3 regions of the Erwinia billingiae Eb661 genome follow, and region 2 is predicted to be linked to each of the others. Evidence: predicted binding sites of a transcription regulator. Region 2 holds the regulator's gene; each other region holds the start of a gene.
The links. Region 2 encodes ArgR, which controls arginine synthesis, uptake and breakdown. Its sites were predicted from a motif close to ANTGAATAAAAATACANT; they were not measured.
Positions count from the first base shown of each region.

Region 1 (6,261 bases), 550 kb from region 2:
TACCTCAGAATTCAGTGAAGGGCTGGCGAACCAGCCCGCTAACAGCAACGATTACTGGGTCAGCAGAGCGGAACCGTTAGTGCTATTTGATGCAGAAGAGAATACCGGCACACCAGCACCAGGGGCTGATTTCAGCACCCAGACGCGGCCATAATGGTTGAACCAGCCGGCCATATGCCCCGCCTGCTCACCAATGCCCTGATAGATATCAAAGTGTTGGCCTTTGATCGCACCGCCAACATCCAGCGACACCATCATTCGCATCTCATATTTTCCGGTAAATTTACCGTTGTTGTCCAGTATTGGCACTTCGGCCAGCAGCGCGGTACCCGGCGGGATCAGCGAACGGTCAGACGCCACGGAGGCTTTCGCCACCAGCGGAACGGCGCTGGCTCCGCGCACCGGCGCAAAGTTTTCTGGCTTGAAGAACACAAAGGAGGGGTTCTGCTCCAGCAGTTCGCGCACCTGTTCCGGGCTGTGCTCTTCGCCCCATTTGCGGATCGCCTGCATCGACATATCTTCACGCTTCACTTCACCGCGATCGATTAACACCTTGCCGATACTGCGATACGCGTGGCCATTCTTGCCGCCGTAACCGAAGAAGGTCAGCGGACGACCGTCGCCATAATCCACGTAGCCGCTGCCCTGCACATCCATAATGAAGTTATCCATCAGCGAGTTGCTGTAGCCAACGATGTAGCGATCGCCCAGCGCGCCGCTGTAAATGTCAGCACGGCTTGGCAGGCGTCCGCCTTTAGCACGCGCAGGCATTCTGTATAAAGGATACTGGAACTCGCCCTGGCGCGTGTAACGGGCCTGCAGCACCGGCGTGTAGTAACCGGTGAACTGCACGTTGCCATAGTTATCGGTGCCTTCCATCTGATAGGCATCCAGACCAAACTGGCGCAGCTGGCGCGTGTCGCCGCCCGCCATCAGCCAGGCTTTAATCGAACCGTAGGTGCCGGTCTGGCGGGAATACATCGCCGGCGACGCGTACTGAATTTCGCTGACCTGATCGCTGAAGTCTTTGCCATTCACCGGACGCCCTTTCGCATTCGGCTGATTGACCAGTCCGAGCGGCTCGTCCAGCTTTCCGTCTTTATACTGCTGGCCACGATCGGTCGGTTTTGAGGAACATCCCGCCAGCAGGGCAAGCAACGCCCCTGTTACTGCAAACTTCGCCCAACATCCTTTCATTATTTCACTGCCCTCTATGCGGAATTCCTCGCCGAAGATAGCAAAGGCACCGGGAGAATTAAACGGCTCAACGGTAAAGTTCATCGGTTGCTGTACGAGAATAAGGCAAATGCAGAAGAAGTGAGCAGTAAGCGCTATTTTGATGACTTTATTGCAGAAAGGGGTTGCATCAAAACTCCTACAGCGTATAGTGCGCTTCCACAGACGCGGGATGGAGCAGCCTGGTAGCTCGTCGGGCTCATAACCCGAAGGTCGTCAGTTCAAATCTGGCTCCCGCAACCATTTCTCTTCGGAGAATGTTCTGTGAACAGCAAGACCTGTTGTGATGGAAGCAACAGTATATCGGACGCGGGATGGAGCAGCCTGGTAGCTCGTCGGGCTCATAACCCGAAGGTCGTCAGTTCAAATCTGGCTCCCGCAACCATTTCTCTTCGGAGAAAGCAGTAAAAGAAAGACCTGTTGTGACGGAAGCAACAGTAGTACACTACGGACGCGGGATGGAGCAGCCTGGTAGCTCGTCGGGCTCATAACCCGAAGGTCGTCGGTTCAAATCCGGCTCCCGCAACCAACTTAACACCTTAACGGGTGTTTTTTTGTTTCTGGCCTCCGCCAAATTCCCCGCAATGGATTTGCCTGTGCGCTTAATGCCGGGCGAGCAGCACCCCGCCCCACAATCCCGATTATTTTCTGGGTGCCAGGCTTGCGCCACTGGCGAAGTAAGCTTTGATCCCCGCCAGAATAGATTCCGCCACCTGATGCTGATAACGCGTCGTCCGCAGCTTTCGTTCTTCTTCTAAATTACTGATAAACGCTGTTTCCACCAGAATCGACGGGATGTCGGGCGCTTTCAGCACGGCAAAGCCCGCCTGGTCGACGGTTCGTTTATGTAAATGGTTGACCTTGCCGAGGCGGGACAGCACCTCTTTACCAAATTTCAGGCTGTCGTTGATGGTCAGGCTCTGCACCATATCGAACATGGTGTGATCAAGATAGCGATCGCCGCTCATGCTGACGCCGCCAATCAGGTCTGATTCATTCTGCGTCTGCGCCAGAAAACGTGCCGCAGTGCTGGTCGCGCCTTTGGTCGAGAGCGCAAATACCGACGAGCCGCGTGCCGCACGGCTGGTGAAGGCATCGGCATGGATGGAGATAAACAGATCGGCACGCTGTTTGCGCGCTTTGGCCACCCTGACTTTTAACGGAATAAAGACATCTTCGTTGCGCGTCATATAGGCCCGCATATTGGGCTGCTTGTCGATCAACACCTTCAGTCGTCTGGCGATCTTCAGCACGATGTCCTTTTCGCGGGTTTTATGTTTGCCGATGGCCCCCGAGTCTTCGCCGCCGTGCCCCGGATCGAGCATGATCACAATCGGCCGATCCCGTCCCGCCTTGCCCGGCAAAGCCGCCGCTGCAGGCTGGCTCTTTTCCAGATCGCCTTTGTTGTAATCTTCCAGTAACGACAGAAGCGGATCGTCAGCATGATCGTAACTGCTGCCTTTTGCCGGATAGAGATCCAGCACCAGGCGATCGCGGATCCCGGCGACGGGCGCGAGGGTGAAAATCTTTGGCGACACATTTTGCTTTAGCTCAAGCACCAGTCGGACGGTATTGGCATCGAACTGCCCCACTCGCGCATTTTTAATGTAGGGATCGTTGCTGCGCACCAGGTTCCCGACGCCTTTCAGCGCATGGTTAAGCTGGATATTGGCAATATCAATCACCACACGTTCGGGATGACTGAGCGCAAACTGCTTATATTTCAGCGGGCGGTTGGATTCCAGCGTCAGCCGGGAATAGGTTGAAGACGGCCAGATGCGGATGGCCACCACATGGCTGCTGGCGGCCAGCCCTACTTTGCTGACGCTCAGCAGCACGACGGCGCCGGCGTTTTTTAACCACCGGCGGCGGCCTGGTGAGGGTAAATCGGACATGCTACTCCAGAGGTGTTTGCTGAACTGTGTCTAAAAAAAAGCCAAATGACTACCAAGTGCAAAAACTTTAGCGAATCCCTCCGGCGGTGTCACCCAGAAAAAGCGATAAAATGCAGCGTATTAGCGTGGCCGCCAGGGAAAGAAACCAGAAAATACTGAGAAATTGCCCCTTGCGCCCGGCCAATAAAAGAATAAAAATACACTTTTAGCGAATAATAATTCATAGAGGGTTTGCCGTGAAGGAACGGAGTACCGAGCTGGTTCAGGGTTTTCGTCATACCGTGCCCTATATCAATGCCCACCGTGGTAAGACGTTTGTCATTATGTTGGGTGGTGAAGCCATCGAGCATGAGAACTTCTCAAGCATCGTCAATGATATTGGCCTGCTGCACAGCCTGGGCATTCGCCTGGTGGTGGTGTATGGCGCCCGGCCGCAGATAGACGCCAACCTGGCTGAACACCAGCTGGAGCCGATTTATCACAAGCATACCCGTGTCACCGATGCGCAATCCCTTGAGTTGGTTAAGCAGGCCGCAGGCCGTTTACAGCTGGATATTACCGCCCGCCTGTCGATGAGCCTGAACAATACCCCGTTGCAGGGTGCGCATATTAATGTGGTCAGCGGCAACTTTATTATTGCCCAACCGTTAGGCGTGGATGATGGCGTGGATTACTGCCACAGCGGCCGTATTCGTCGTATCGATGAAGAAGCGATTCACCGTCAGCTGGATAGCGGCGCAATTGTGCTGATGGGGCCGGTTGCGGTTTCCGTCACCGGTGAGAGCTTCAACCTGACCTCTGAAGAAGTGGCGACGCAGTTGGCCATCAAGCTGAAAGCCGAGAAGATGATTGGTTTCTGCTCCGAACAGGGCGTGACCAATGATGAAGGCAATATCATCTCCGAGCTGTTCCCGAATGATGCCCAGCAGCGTATTGAAGAGCTGGAAACGCGCGATGACTACCTGTCCGGCACCGTGCGTTTTCTGCGTGGTGCGGTTAAAGCCTGCCGCAGCGGCGTGCGTCGTAGCCATTTGATCAGCTACCAGGAAGACGGCGCGCTGTTACAGGAACTGTTCTCGCGCGATGGCATCGGTACGCAGATCGTGATGGAAAGTGCCGAGCAGATCCGCCGTGCCACCATTAATGATATCGGCGGCATTCTGGAGTTGATCCGTCCGCTGGAGCAGCAGGGAATTCTGGTTCGTCGCTCACGCGAGCAGCTAGAGATGGAAATTGATAAGTTCACCATCATTGAGCGCGATAACCTGACGATTGGCTGCGCCGCGCTCTATCCGTTCCCGGAAGAAGCGATTGGCGAGATGGCCTGTGTGGCGGTGCATCCTGATTACCGCAGTTCCTCGCGCGGTGAAGCCTTGCTGGAACGCGTGGCACTGCAGGCGCGTCAGATGGGGCTGAAGAAACTCTTCGTGCTGACCACCCGCAGCATTCACTGGTTCCAGGAACGCGGCTTTACGCCGGTCGATATCGAACTGCTGCCGGAAAGCAAAAAGCTGATGTACAACTATCAGCGCCGCTCAAAAGTGCTGATGGCCGATCTGCGCCACGCGCGTCTCTTCTCCTGAAGACCAAAAAGGGGCGATTTATCGCCCCTTTTTAACGTCTCATCTCAGCCCGATTATTCGGTAAGCCGTTCGACCAGCCCGCTGCGCCTCAAGGTGCGCATTTTCACCGCGCTGTTTAACACGTTTTGCTCCGCATACAGCGTTAATCGTAATTTCGCGCGGGTGATGGCGGTGTAAACCAGCTCGCGGGTCAGCACCGGCGTGAACTGATTAGGCAGCACCAGCACGGTGTGATCGAATTCGGATCCCTGCGATTTATGCACCGTCATCGCATAGGCAGTATCGTGCGGCGGCAGTCGGCTGGGCTGTACGGCTTTGATGCTGCCGTCAGGCAGTGGGAAGAACACCTTCAGCGCCTGTTCCTCATCCAGCATCGCAATACCAATGTCGCCGTTAAACAGCCCCAACGCACTGTCGTTGCGGGCAATCATCACCGGCCGGCCGGGATACCATTTATTCGCCGCGCCCGGTGAACGACGGATCAAGCCCGCTTTTTGCAGCGAGACCTCAATGCGTTCATTCAGCCCCATCACCCCAAACGGCCCTTCGCGCAGCGCGCAAAGCAGCTGGAAACGGCTAAACGCATCCAGCACATCGGCAGGCTGTGCACCGGCTGCAAGGCGGCTCAGATAGTCGCGGTATCCGGCAACACAGGCAGTAAGCAGATGCTGATACGCTTCGCTACTCCCCAACGTGAAGCGCTCAATATCGGCGTAATCAGCGGCAAAGACTGCATCGACCTGGCGCGTATCGCCCGCATTGACGGCCAGCGCCAGCTGACCAATTCCTGAAGAGGCATCGAAGCGGTAGCTCTTGCGCAGCAGGCAAATACTGTCACGCACCGGCGGCGCCTGCGGGTCTTCCCGGCCTTCGATAAGGCAGCCCGTTAAGGCACTCAGCTCTTCTGCACGTGCAAGACTGTATCCCGTTTCAGCGCAGCGGCAGATATCGCCCAATACCGCGCCCGCTTCAACCGAGGCCAGCTGATCGCGGTCACCGAGGAAGATCACCCGCGCCTGCGAAGGTAACGCGGCAATCAGGTTAGCCATCATCGGCAGATCGACCATCGACGCTTCATCCACCACCAGCAGATCGAGGTGCAATGGGTTACCGGCGTGATAACGCATTCTCTGACTGCCGGGCACCGCACCGAGCAGGCGGTGCAGCGTGGTCGCCTCAGCCGGGAACCGCTGTTTCTCCTCGTTACTGACCTCCAGCCGCTGCAGAGCTTTGCCCAGCGATTCGGTCAATCGGGCCGCGGCTTTACCGGTTGGCGCGGCCAGACGGATACGTACCGTCTCTTGCGACAGCGAGAGCAAGGTGGCCAGCAGTTTGGCCACGGTGGTGGTTTTACCGGTGCCTGGTCCGCCGGAAATCACCGAGATCTGACGGGTGATCGCGACCGCAGCCGCAATCTTTTGCCAGTCATCCGGCTGCTGACCAAACTGCCGATCCAGTGCTGCGCGCAGCTGCTGCGGGTCGAATGCGGTTGCAGCGGCTTCCCGCCCAATAAATCGCGCCACCTCTCCTTCAGACTGCCACATGCG
Region 1 is NC_014306.1:3,972,884-3,979,144, forward strand. Features, by position in the region: gene mltA (murein transglycosylase A) at 52-1,197, opposite strand; tRNA gene EBC_RS19590 (tRNA-Met) at 1,403-1,479, shown strand; tRNA gene EBC_RS19595 (tRNA-Met) at 1,545-1,621, shown strand; tRNA gene EBC_RS19600 (tRNA-Met) at 1,689-1,765, shown strand; gene amiC (N-acetylmuramoyl-L-alanine amidase AmiC) at 1,878-3,131, opposite strand; gene argA (amino-acid N-acetyltransferase) at 3,368-4,714, shown strand; gene recD (exodeoxyribonuclease V subunit alpha) at 4,768-6,261, opposite strand, start outside.
Region 1: argA (amino-acid N-acetyltransferase) is a predicted target of ArgR. The motif match lies at 3,318-3,335, and genes of this name have one in related genera.

Region 2 (6,261 bases):
TCCGGGACACGTCGAAAGCCCGCACCGGCCGCATTTTGCTGAATCGCTTTATGTATGCCGCGGTGGCCGCCATGAGTACCAATCAGGCTCGCCGTCGTGAGAATCATCTGCCGGCGCTATATCACCAGCTCTTTATGTTGCTGAACATTTTCCCTGGTGATATCGATAAATTCCGCATTGCCCTGACGTTGATCATCGGGCACCAGCGTTTGCGGGATGCAGATATCCCGGTTAATGAGGATTTATCGGCTTACCATAAACAGCTGCGGCATACCGCCGATCAGGTCATTGCCGCAAGAACCGATGCAAAACGACATCGTTACTTCGAGCAGCTGCTGGCCGAGCTGGACACTTATCAGGGCAAGCTGGTGCATTATGACGCGCCGCTGAACGTAACCGAGCCGGTCAAAAGGCTGGCGAATACGCTGAAAAAGTACCAGAACACCCTCATCCAAATCTGACTTTACGCTGATACTGCCCGGTATCAGCGCTTTCCCATTCACGTTTCTCTCCGACGGGTTCATACAGGGATAAAGTGTGCCATCTATACTTATTCCATCAGGATGGCAAACCCCTCAGGAGAACACGATGAGCACCTCATTACTTCAGGATCACGAACTGTTCCAGACCGGCTATTTTTGTGATGGCAAGTGGCTGCGTACCGCTGCCACCTTCGATGTACTGAATCCGGCAACGGGTGAAGTGGTAGCCCATGTCGCCAAAGCCGGTAAAAGCGAAACAGAGCAGGCGATCGCGGCTGCAGAGAAGGCTTTCCCCGCCTGGCGTGCTAAAACGGCCAAAGAGCGCAGCGAAATCCTTAACCGCTGGTATCAGCTGATGATCGACAACAAAGCCTGGCTCGGCAAGTTAATGACCGCCGAACAGGGCAAACCGCTGAAGGAAGCTGAAGGCGAAGTGGAGTATGCCGCCAGCTTCATTCAATGGTTTGCTGAACAGGCCAAGCGCGCTAACGGCGAGATCATTCCTCCTGCCAAAGCCGGCTCGCGGATCCTGGCCACGCGGGAAGCGATTGGGGTGGTGGCCGCGATCACACCGTGGAATTTCCCCATGGCAATGTTGACCCGCAAACTTGGTCCTGCACTGGCCGCAGGCTGTACCGGCATTATCAAACCCGCCAACAACACCCCACTTTCAGCCTTTGCGCTGCTGGCACTGGCGAAGAAAGCCGGTGTACCCGATGGAGTTCTCAATGCTGTCGCGGGCGACACCCATGCAATCAGCGATGCCATTATGGCCAGCAAGGCGGTTCGGAAGATCTCGTTTACCGGCTCGACCGCCGTCGGCAAGCTGTTGATGCGAAATGCCGCAGAGACGATGAAAAAGGTCTCGATGGAACTGGGCGGTAACGCACCCTATATCGTGTTTGACGATGCCGATATTGATGCCGCGGTGAAAGGCGCCATCGCCAATAAATTCCGTAACGCTGGCCAAGTTTGCGTCAGCGTGAACCGCTTCTATATCCACAACCGCGTTTATGACCGCTTCGTCAGCCAGCTGGCTGATGAGGTGAAAAAACTGAAGGTCGGTAATGGCATGGAAGAAGGGGTGATCGTCGGGCCGCTGATAGAGGCTTCTGCGCTGGAGAAAGTGGAAGAACACGTCAAGGATGCGGTCGCCCACGGAGGCAAGATTGTTACTGGCGGTGCCCGCCATGTTCTGGGTGGCAATTTCTGGCAGCCCACGGTGATAGCCGAAGCCAACGAGAAGATGAAGCTGGCAAAAGAAGAGACCTTTGGCCCCGTGGCTGCCTGCTTCCGTTTTGATGAGGAAGACGAGGTTATTCGTCGGGCAAATGATACCGAGTTCGGGCTGGCTGCGTATTTTTATACGCAAAACCTTCAGCGTGTGTTCCGCGTGTCGGCGGCACTGGAGAGTGGCATGGTCGGCATTAACGAGTGTGCCGTCTCGACGGAGCTGGCACCTTTCGGCGGCGTAAAAGAATCTGGCCTAGGACGTGAAGGTTCGGTGCTGGGACTGGAAGAGTTTTTAGAAGTGAAAGCCCTGCATATTGGGGGACTGTAACTCACCGGGCGGCAGTATGCCGCCCAACCGTGGGCCTCGTGGAGCGGCTAGCATGAGAACAGAGATTTTTGATTTTGATGAAATTGTCGATCAGGCACACTTCTACCGCCAGTTCAGCGAACGGTTTGCGCTGGCCGATCTGAATGTGAAGGATTTGGACAGCTTATGGGACGCGGTGACGCTGTTGCCATTACCCCTGGAAATTGAATTTGTACATTTGGGGAGCGGACAGAAGCGGCGTTATGGCGCGTTAATCCTGCTGTTTGATGAAGCAGAAGAGGAGCTGGAAGGGCAGCTCCGATTTAACGTTCGCTAGTCAGCAGAAACAAAAAGGGCCCCGACAAGCGGGGCCAAAGGGTTCGTCATACTGACGAGGAATGTCTTACAGTAGCAGTGACAAGCCAGCGAGAGGGATTCGCGCGTTCGACAACACGCAGGTGCTGGCACCTTCTAATTTTTTGTACTTATCAGAATTTATTTATACAGCTCTGCGGTGGCGTGGTAGTTGCCATCGTTACGCGCTTCGATCACACGATAAGAGCTGGCACCTTGCTGATCCGCTTTCTGAGAAAGCTCATGACGGATATCGGTTGGCGCGCCATCAACACCACTAACACTAATGGTGCCCATTGACTGCAGGTTCTGCTCGCTTGCCTGCTGATCAGTTATCAGGTGAGCGGCGCTGGCGCCGAAAGAAAGAACTGAGGCCAGGCCGAGTACTGCGATTGCTAATTTGGTTTTCATGATAGATGCTCCAGATAGGGTTGAGCGGTAACCGAAAGGGCTAAAAAGCGTTTATTATTCTTGGGGTTACCGTTTTTATTTAGTCGTTAATACCGTATTGCCGGGTAATCTTTGCTTATTTGTACAGCTCTGCAGTCGCGTGGTAGTTACCGTTGTTGTACGCCTCGATAACTCGGTAAGCACTTGCGCCCTGAGCGTCAGCTTTCGCATTCAGCTGCTGGCGGATGTCCATCGGTGAACCGGCAACGCCGCTTACGGAGATGGTGCCAACTGATTGCAGATTTTGCGCCTGATCCGCATTAACAGATTCAGCTGCAAAAGCACCAAAAGAGAGAGCAGAAAGAACGGTTACAGCCGCAACAGTAGTTTTAATGTTCATGATTATTTCCTCGTAGTATGTTTTTATCTTTTTGTTTAGTGTGATTGTCATCACGAAAACAAGTATAGATCTAATAACGTAAAAAATTAATAGCGTGCTAATAATTTTTTGTTGGGATACTTTAACCGAAAACTGCATTTTAATAACCAGACGTTATAAAAAACGCTTATAAGTTGCCCTATCCATGTTAAATACATGTAAAAACATAGGGATATGTGACTTTAGCCATTCGTGCGCTTATTTGTGGTGGATCACACCATGAGACGAGAGTATCTGGTTTTTCTGCCTGACATGTCGCCCGCGAGGCAGTGCATCATGCTGAATAGTGAGGCGTGGAAGGGCAGAAAAGCTAAAGCCGGCAGGCGCCGGCTCTAAGAAAAGATGATGATACGGGGTGGTTAGCCTTAGGTTAAAAATCAGGCGTTAATTGCTGCTGCTTATAACTCTTGCTCGAAGAGGATCAGGATCGCTTCGAACAGCTGCTTTACCGTAAAGGCGCGGGCAGGGGTAATAAAGATGGTGTCATCGCCGGCAATGGTGCCAAGGATCCCTTCAGCTTTGCCGAGGGAATCCAGCAGGCGAGCGATAAGCTGCGCGGCACCCGGACTGGTATGGATTACCACCAACGCATCGTTGTAGTCGATATCCAGCACGAGGTTTTTAAGCGGGCTGGTGGTGGTCGGCACGCCCAGTTCCGCAGGCAGGCAATAGACCATTTCCATCTTGGCGTTGCGTGTGCGCACGGCACCAAACTTGGTCAACATGCGGGAGACTTTAGACTGATTGATATTGTCGAAGCCATCTTCCTGTAAAGCGGCGACGATCTCGCCCTGCGAGCTGAACTTCTCTTCCTTCAATAAAGCCTTAAAGGCTTTAATCAGGTCTTCCTGTTTTGATGGGTTACGCATAGGCTTCCGCTTAAGAGTCAGAAATAAAGGGGATTCCCTGATGGGACTGGCGGTGATTATGCAATTAAATGAATGGTTATGCAATAAGGCAGGGTGTTTTATGCGGGGGAGCGGTGAAGGGGTGACAGTATGCCAAACTTTTGATGGAAAAAAAATGCCCGCTCAGACAAGGATGTAGCGCAAAAAGTAAACGATTTGTTATTAAATTGATGTTGTTCTGCTTAGCGCTAAGGGTGTAATGTAAGGCCGAATCGTGCTGTTTGTCGCTGGCTACGAGCGGCCTTGCACCCTATGCGGTTAATCATTTGCTTCAGCGGTTTTGGGCGTGAGCGCTCAGATCGACATGAAAGCAATCGCAAAGCGCTGAAGGCTGGACTATGTTCATAACCAGATGGATTCACAGCACTTTACGCTCACTATAATAAGGAGTTCAGGATGAAAGTTGCAGTTCTCGGCGCAGCTGGCGGTATTGGCCAGGCTCTCGCACTTCTGCTAAAAACCCAGCTTCCGGCGGGTTCCGACCTCTCTCTGTACGACATCGCTCCCGTTACGCCTGGCGTAGCTGTTGATTTGAGCCATATCCCTACCGCAGTCAATATCAAAGGTTTCTGTGGCGAAGACGCAACGCCGGCGCTGAAAGGCGCTGACGTGGTCCTGATCTCCGCTGGCGTGGCGCGTAAGCCAGGCATGGATCGCTCCGATCTGTTCAATGTTAACGCCGGTATTGTTCGTAATCTGATTGAACAGGTTGCCAGCACTTGCCCTAAGGCGTTGATAGGTATCATCACTAACCCGGTTAACACCACGGTCGCGATTGCTGCGGAAGTGCTGAAAAAAGCCGGCGTTTACGATAAAAACAAACTTTTTGGCGTTACCACGCTGGATATCATCCGTTCCAACACCTTCGTCGCTGAGCTGAAGGGCAAAAATCCTGCCGAGCTGAACATCCCGGTAGTGGGTGGACACTCAGGCGTGACTATCTTGCCTCTGCTCTCCCAGATCCCAGGCGTCAGCTTCTCTGAACAGGAAGTGGCCGATCTGACGAAACGTATCCAGAACGCGGGTACCGAAGTGGTTGAGGCGAAAGCAGGTGGCGGATCCGCGACGCTGTCGATGGGCCAGGCTGCGGCCAAATTCGGTCTGTCGCTGGTACGCGCTCTGAACGGTGAAAGCAACGTTGTGGAATGTGCTTATGTTGAGGGAGATGGCGCACATGCTCGCTTCTTCTCACAACCGCTGCTGCTGGGTAAAAACGGCATCGTTGAGCGCAAGCCAATCGGCACGCTGAGCGCTTTTGAGCAGAAGTCGTTGGACGGCATGTTGGATACGCTGAAGAAAGACATTACCTTGGGCGAAGAATTCGTTAAATAAGCCTGCTACAGGGCCGGCGCTGTCTGGCCCTGCATTCCATCACTTCCCGCTTAATTCCCCGGATATTCCAGCACGGTAATCGGCAGCGTCATTTTTTGATCGTTGCGAATGATATCCACGTCAATGACGGTTCCTGGTCGAATCTCCGCAACCTGATCCATTGTTTCCACCGCCGAAATAGCCGGTTTATGGTTCACGTTGGTGATCACATCATTGATTTGCAGACCCGCTTTGGCTGCCGGGCCTCCCTGAGAAACATTGGTCACCACAATGCCCTGAATATGATCCAGGCTGCTGTTTTGTCCGTGCATTTGCGGCACTTCACGGCCACTGATGCCGATGAACCCACGGATTACGCGACCATCGCGAATAAGCTTATCCATGATTTTCGCAGCCAGTGCCGTAGGGATGGCAAAGCCAATGCCTTCCGGCGTTTCACCGTCGTTACTCTTATCAAACGACAGCGTATTGATTCCCATCAGTTCACCGAGAGAGTTAATCAAGGCGCCGCCCGAGTTCCCTTTGTTGATGGAAGCATCTGTCTGTAAGAAGTTCTGGTAGCGGGAAGGGCTCAGACCAACGCGGCCAGTGGCGCTGATAATCCCCTGGGTCACCGTCTGCCCAATATTGTACGGGTTGCCGATAGCCATCACTAAATCGCCGATATGGGCAATGCGCGCGGGATTGATTGGGATAACGGGCAGGCTGGACGCGGTGATCTTCAACACCGCTAGGTCGGTCAGGCTGTCCGAACCTACTAACATTGCCTCAAAGATGCGGCCATCTTGCAGCGCAACGATAATCTGCTCGGCATCG
Region 2 is NC_014306.1:4,524,292-4,530,552, reverse strand. Features, by position in the region: gene aaeB (p-hydroxybenzoic acid efflux pump subunit AaeB) at 1-461, shown strand, start outside; gene EBC_RS22000 (NAD-dependent succinate-semialdehyde dehydrogenase) at 589-2,043, shown strand; gene EBC_RS21995 (barstar family protein) at 2,096-2,359, shown strand; gene yhcN (peroxide/acid stress response protein YhcN) at 2,518-2,787, opposite strand; gene yhcN (peroxide/acid stress response protein YhcN) at 2,903-3,166, opposite strand; gene argR (transcriptional regulator ArgR) at 3,604-4,074, opposite strand; gene mdh (malate dehydrogenase) at 4,510-5,445, shown strand; gene degS (outer membrane-stress sensor serine endopeptidase DegS) at 5,496-6,261, opposite strand, start outside.

Region 3 (6,261 bases), 760 kb from region 2:
CAGCTGGCGCAGGCGGCGCATAATCTGCGATCGGTCGTAATCAGAAAGATCGTTATGATCGAGCTGCTTCAGGCAGCTGTTCACTTCAACCAGTTTGTGGATCAAAGTACGACGGGTGATCTCCGTCGGGTGTGCAGTCAGCACCAGTTCCAGTGAAAGCGATTCGATAGCTTCACGGATCGAGGCTTCGGTCAGATGAGGTTGCTGCTTCAGGCGATCAAAGACTTTGGTCAGCATTTCCGGGTGATTGGCCCCTTCACCCTTCGGGGAAATCGTATGGTACTGCTCGGCAACGTTAGTCAGATTCAAAAACTGACTGAAGGCGCGTGCAACAGGCAGCAGCTCATCATTCGACAGGTTTTGCAGCGTTGACAGCAATTCTTTACGGTGGGCGTCATTTCCCGCACGTGATGACTTCGAGAGTTTGCGGATGGTTTCCACCCGCTCAAGGATGTTCTCTCCAAGTGCATCCTTAATCGTATCCCCGAGCAGTTTGCCGAGCATACTGACATTACTTCGCATTGCGGAATATTGTTCGTTCATATGACCCCTGACACCCTTCTTGTTTTTGTCACTTTATTTCACCGTTGCCGGCATAACTTTGCCTTTTATCTAGCCACGTTCGTTACCATTCGTCAAATGACTTAAATCTGGCGGCTTCAGCGGCTAAATGTCGGTAATTTATGAAATTTAATTACAGGCAAGTGAGATAAGTTATTCTTATCATGAAAGACGGAATAAATCAGGGGCAACACGCTGTTTCAGCAGTGAATTGCCCCAAATGTGATTTAGTGGTGGCAAAAATGCTGCACAACCTGAGCGATCAATTCGCGGGTGGGTTTAATAAATGCGGTGTCGATATATTCGTCCGGTTGGTGCGCCTGATCGATCGATCCCGGGCCCAAAACCAGCGTTGGGCACAGCCTCTGAATGAACGGCGCTTCGGTACAGTAGTTCACCACTTCGGTTTCGGTACCCAGTAATTTCTCCACTACCTGCACCAGCTGATGGTTGCGCGGACATTCGTAGCCTGGAATGGGCGGATGCAATTCGCCAATCGTCACCCGGCCGGGCCAGCGTTCACTCACCGGAGCCAGTGCATCATCCAGCAAACCTTCCAGATCCTGCAGTGACAGGCCCGGTAACGGACGAATATCCATATACATCTCACAGCAGGCACAGATGCGGTTTGGCGCATCGCCGCCGTTGATGTAGCCGAAGTTCATGGTCGGATACGGGATGGCAAAGCCATCATGGTGATAGCGCTCTTTCAACGTATTACGCAGGCCCATCAGGTGAGTGATGGACTCATGCATCAGCTCAATCGCATTGACGCCACGCGCCGGATCGCTTGAGTGACCCGACTGGCCCTGAATGCGGATCGACTGAGATAAATGGCCTTTATGAGCCCGCACCGGTTTCAGTGAGGTGGGCTCACCAATAATCGCGCAGTCCGGGCGGATGGTGGTGTTTTCAGAGAAATACTGCGCGCCGGCCATGGTGGTTTCTTCATCGGCGGTGGCGAGGATGTAGAGCGGCTTTTCCAGTTTGGTCACGTCAACATCACGCAGAGTATCTAAAATAAAGGCAAAGAAACCTTTCATGTCGGCGGTGCCCAGGCCGTAAAGCTTGTTGTCATGCTCGGTCAGGGTGAACGGATCGCGCGTCCAGCGCCCATCGTCGAACGGTACGGTATCGGTATGACCGGCGAGCAGCAGGCCGCCCGCGCCGTTTCCGGTTCTGGCCAGCATATTGAATTTGTGGCGCGTGCCGGGCACCGGTTGCACTTCAACGCTGAAGCCAAGGTCACGGAACCAGCCTGCCAGCAAATTGATTAAAGTTTCATTACTCTGATCGATGGCAATATCGGTTGCGCTGATCGACGGTGTGGCAATCAACTCACGGTATAACTCGATAAAAGGGGGTAATTTTGTCTTCACTGTTGCCATTCCTTGAGTTAGGATAGTGTCATATTCATGCATTAATAGTGAATAAAAATACATTAACGGCGTACGGATGGAAACCACAAATTGCTCCATCGTCCAGCGCCGCTCGCGTGGGAAGACAGCGAAAATTCGCTGCAGCCCGGAAATTTGAGACCAGAAAAAGGTGTCAGTCTGATGTTGAATACGCTGATTGTTGGTGCCAGTGGTTATGCTGGCGTAGAGCTTGCGACTTACCTGAATCGTCATCCACAGGTGAACATAACCGCTTTGGCGGTTTCAGCGCAAAGCCCGGACGCAGGAAAATTACTTTCCGATCTTCATCCGCAGCTGAAAGGCATCCTTGATATGCCGCTGCAGCCCCTGAGCAGCGCCTCGCAGTATGCCGATAAAGTGGACGTCGTTTTTCTGGCGACCGCCCACGAAGTCAGCCATGACCTTGCGCCAGAGTTCCTCGCCGCGGGTTGTGTGGTATTCGATCTCTCCGCTGCTTTCCGCGTGAACGATCAAAGCTTCTTCACAGACTACTACGGCTTCCCGCATCAGCATCAGGACTGGCTGGAAAAAGCGGTATATGGTCTTGCCGAGTGGCAGCATGACAAAATTAAAGAAGCGCAGCTGATTGCGGTGCCGGGTTGTTATCCTACCGCTGCCCAGCTGGCCTTAAAGCCGCTGGTCGAAGCGGGCCTGCTGAACGATGCGCAATGGCCGGTGATTAACGCCACCAGCGGCGTGAGCGGAGCAGGGCGCAAAGCGGCGGTCGGCACCAGCTTCTGTGAAGTCAGCCTGCAGCCGTACGGTATTTTCACCCATCGTCATCACCCAGAAATCGAAGCGCACCTCGGTGTGCCGGTGATCTTCACCCCGCATCTGGGCAACTTCCCGCGCGGTATTCTGGCCACCACCACCTGCCGGTTAAAAGCAGGTGTGACCGCTGACGACGTGGCAGAAGCGTTCCATAATGCCTATCACGATAAGCCATTGGTGCGTGTTTACGACAAAGGCGTGCCGTCCATTAAGGGTGTTGTTGGTCTGCCATTCTGCGACATCGGCTTCGCGGTGAAGGGTGAACACCTGATTGTCGTGTCGGCAGAAGACAACCTGTTGAAAGGCGCCTCCTCGCAGGCAGTGCAATGCCTGAATATTCGTTTCGGCTTCCCGGAAACGCAGTCACTTATTTAATCGGTGAAGATGATTATGACGACTCCTTTAATTATTAAACTCGGTGGCGTGCTGCTGGATAGCGAAGAAGCGCTTGAGCGCCTGTTTGGCGCGCTGGTGGCCTACCGGGCTGAGCATCAGCGTCCACTGCTGATTGTGCACGGCGGTGGCTGCCTGGTGGATGAGCTGATGAGCAAGCTCTCGCTGCCGGTGAAAAAGAAAAATGGCCTGCGCGTCACGCCTGCGGATCAGATCGACATTATTACCGGCGCCCTGGCGGGAACCGCAAACAAAACCCTGCTGGCCTGGTCGAAAAAGCACGGCATCGAGGCAGTTGGCCTCTGCCTGGGCGACGGCAGCAGCGTTAACGTGGAAGCCTTCGACGAAGAACTCGGCCACGTGGGTCTGGCCACGCCAGGTTCGCCGATGTTAATTAATACTCTGCTGACCGCCGGTTTCCTGCCAGTGATCAGTTCCATCGGCATCACTCAGGATGGTAAGTTAATGAACGTCAACGCCGACCAGGCTGCGACCGCATTGGCGGCCACCCTGGGTGCCGATTTAATCCTGCTGTCGGATGTCAGTGGCATCCTCGACGGCCAGGGACAGCGTATCGAAGAGATGACCGCCGCCAAAGCTGAGAAGTTGATTGCTGAAGGCGTGATCACCGACGGTATGATTGTCAAAGTCAATGCAGCCCTGGACGCTGCCCGCACGCTGGGCCGTCCGGTAGATATCGCCAGCTGGCGTCATGCTGAGCAGCTGCCGACCCTATTTAACGGCGTGTCAATTGGCACCCGGATCCTCGCTTAATCAGAAACGGATTCAAGGAAAAGACAATGCAAGACAAGAGCATCAAAAAAATCGTTCTGGCTTACTCCGGTGGTCTGGATACCTCCGCCATCATTCCATGGCTGAAAGAGAACTACGGCGGCTGTGAAGTGGTCGCATTTGTGGCTGATATCGGTCAGGAACGTGGCGATCTTGAAGGCGTTGAGCAGAAAGCTCTGCAGTCAGGCGCGTCCGAATGTCACGTTGTCGATCTGCGTGAAGAATTCATCAGCGAATACGTTTACCCCGTGCTGCAGACCGGTGCGTTGTACGAAGGCACCTATCTGCTGGGCACCTCGATGGCGCGTCCAATCATCGCTAAAGCGCAGGTTGAGCTGGCGTTGAAAGTGGGTGCCGATGCGCTGTGCCACGGTGCGACCGGTAAGGGTAACGACCAGGTGCGTTTCGAAACCACCTATACCGCGCTGGCACCACAGCTGAAAGTGGTTGCGCCATGGCGTGAGTGGAACCTGCGTTCCCGTGAAGCCCTGCTGGACTACCTGAAAGAGCGCAACATCCCAACCACCGCCTCTCTGGAAAAGATCTACAGCCGTGATGAAAACGCCTGGCATATCTCTACCGAAGGCGGCGTGCTGGAAAGCCCATGGAATGCACCGAATAAAGATTGCTGGGTGTGGACCGTCGATCCGCTGGAAGCGCCAGATCAGCCGGAGCAGGTGACTGTGACTGTTGAGAAAGGCCGCGTTGTTGCGGTTAACGGCAAAGCGATGAGCCCGTTCCAGTGTCTGGACGCGCTGAACGTGATCGGTGCCAAACACGGCGTTGGCCGTATCGACATCGTGGAAAACCGTCTGGTCGGCATCAAATCCCGCGGCTGCTACGAAACCCCAGGCGGCACCATCATGGTGAACGCACTGCGCGCCGTAGAGCAGCTGGTTCTGGACCGTGACAGCTTCAAATGGCGTGAGCAGCTGGGCCATGAGATGTCGTATGTGGTGTACGACGGTCGCTGGTTCGCGCCACTGCGCAAATCCATCCAGGCGGCGGCTGAGTCACTGGCTGAAGACGTCAACGGCGAAGTGGTGCTGCAGCTGTACAAAGGCACCGTGACGGCAACGCAGAAGAAATCGGCTAACAGCCTCTATTCTGAAGAGTTCGCGACCTTCGGCGAAGATGAAGTGTACGATCACCGTCACGCGGGTGGCTTCATCCGTCTGTTCTCCCTTTCTTCACGCATCCGTGCGCTGAACGAAAAGAACAAGGCCTGAGTTCAGGCCAATCGCGCCAGGGAGATCCTCTCTGGCGCCCCGCTAAAAATTTACTCTCACCAAACGAATTAATGGAGCACTGACATGGCACTTTGGGGTGGACGGTTTACTCAGGCAGCAGATCAACGTTTCAAACAGTTTAATGACTCGCTGCGCTTCGACTATCGTCTGGCAGAGCAGGATATTGTCGGATCCGTTGCCTGGTCCAAAGCGCTGGTGACGGTCAATGTTCTGACCGCAGAAGAGCAGCAGCAGCTGGAAAGCGCGCTGACGGTATTGCTGGAAGAGGTGCGTGCCAATCCGCAGCAAATCCTTGAAAGCGATGCAGAAGATATTCACAGCTATGTTGAGGGACGCCTGATCGAGAAGGTCGGCGCGCTTGGCAAAAAGCTCCATACCGGACGCAGCCGTAATGACCAGGTGGCGACCGATCTGAAATTGTGGTGTAAAGCGCAGGTCAGCGAATTGCTGATCGCTTCCCGCCAGTTGCAGCAGGCGCTGGTGGCCACTGCGGAAGCAAACCAGGATGCGGTGATGCCGGGTTACACCCACCTGCAACGCGCTCAGCCGGTGACCTTTGCGCACTGGTGCCTGGCGTATGTGGAAATGCTGGCGCGTGATGAAAGCCGCCTGCAGGATACGCTGAAGCGCCTGGATGTCAGCCCGTTAGGCTGTGGCGCATTAGCCGGAACCGCGTACGAAATCGATCGTGAGCAGCTGGCCGGCTGGTTGGGCTTTGCGTCCGCCACCCGTAACAGTCTGGACACGGTGTCTGACCGCGATCACGTGCTGGAACTGCTGTCCAATGCCTCGATCGGCATGGTGCATCTGTCGCGTTTCGCAGAAGACCTGATCTTCTTTAACACCGGTGAAGCGGGCTTTGTTGAGCTATCCGACCGCGTGACCTCCGGTTCTTCTCTGATGCCTCAGAAGAAAAACCCGGATGCGCTGGAGCTGATCCGTGGCAAATGTGGCCGTGTACAGGGCGCGTTGACCGGCATGATGATGACATTGAAAGGTCTGCCGCTGGCTTACAACAAAGACATGCAGGAAGATAAAGAAGGCCTGTTTGACGCGCTGGATACCTGGTCAGACTG
Region 3 is NC_014306.1:181,661-187,921, forward strand. Features, by position in the region: gene ppc (phosphoenolpyruvate carboxylase) at 1-543, opposite strand, end outside; gene argE (acetylornithine deacetylase) at 789-1,940, opposite strand; gene argC (N-acetyl-gamma-glutamyl-phosphate reductase) at 2,121-3,125, shown strand; gene argB (acetylglutamate kinase) at 3,141-3,917, shown strand; gene EBC_RS02240 (argininosuccinate synthase) at 3,944-5,164, shown strand; gene argH (argininosuccinate lyase) at 5,249-6,261, shown strand, end outside.
Region 3: argC (N-acetyl-gamma-glutamyl-phosphate reductase) is a predicted target of ArgR. The motif match lies at 1,987-2,004, and genes of this name have one in related genera.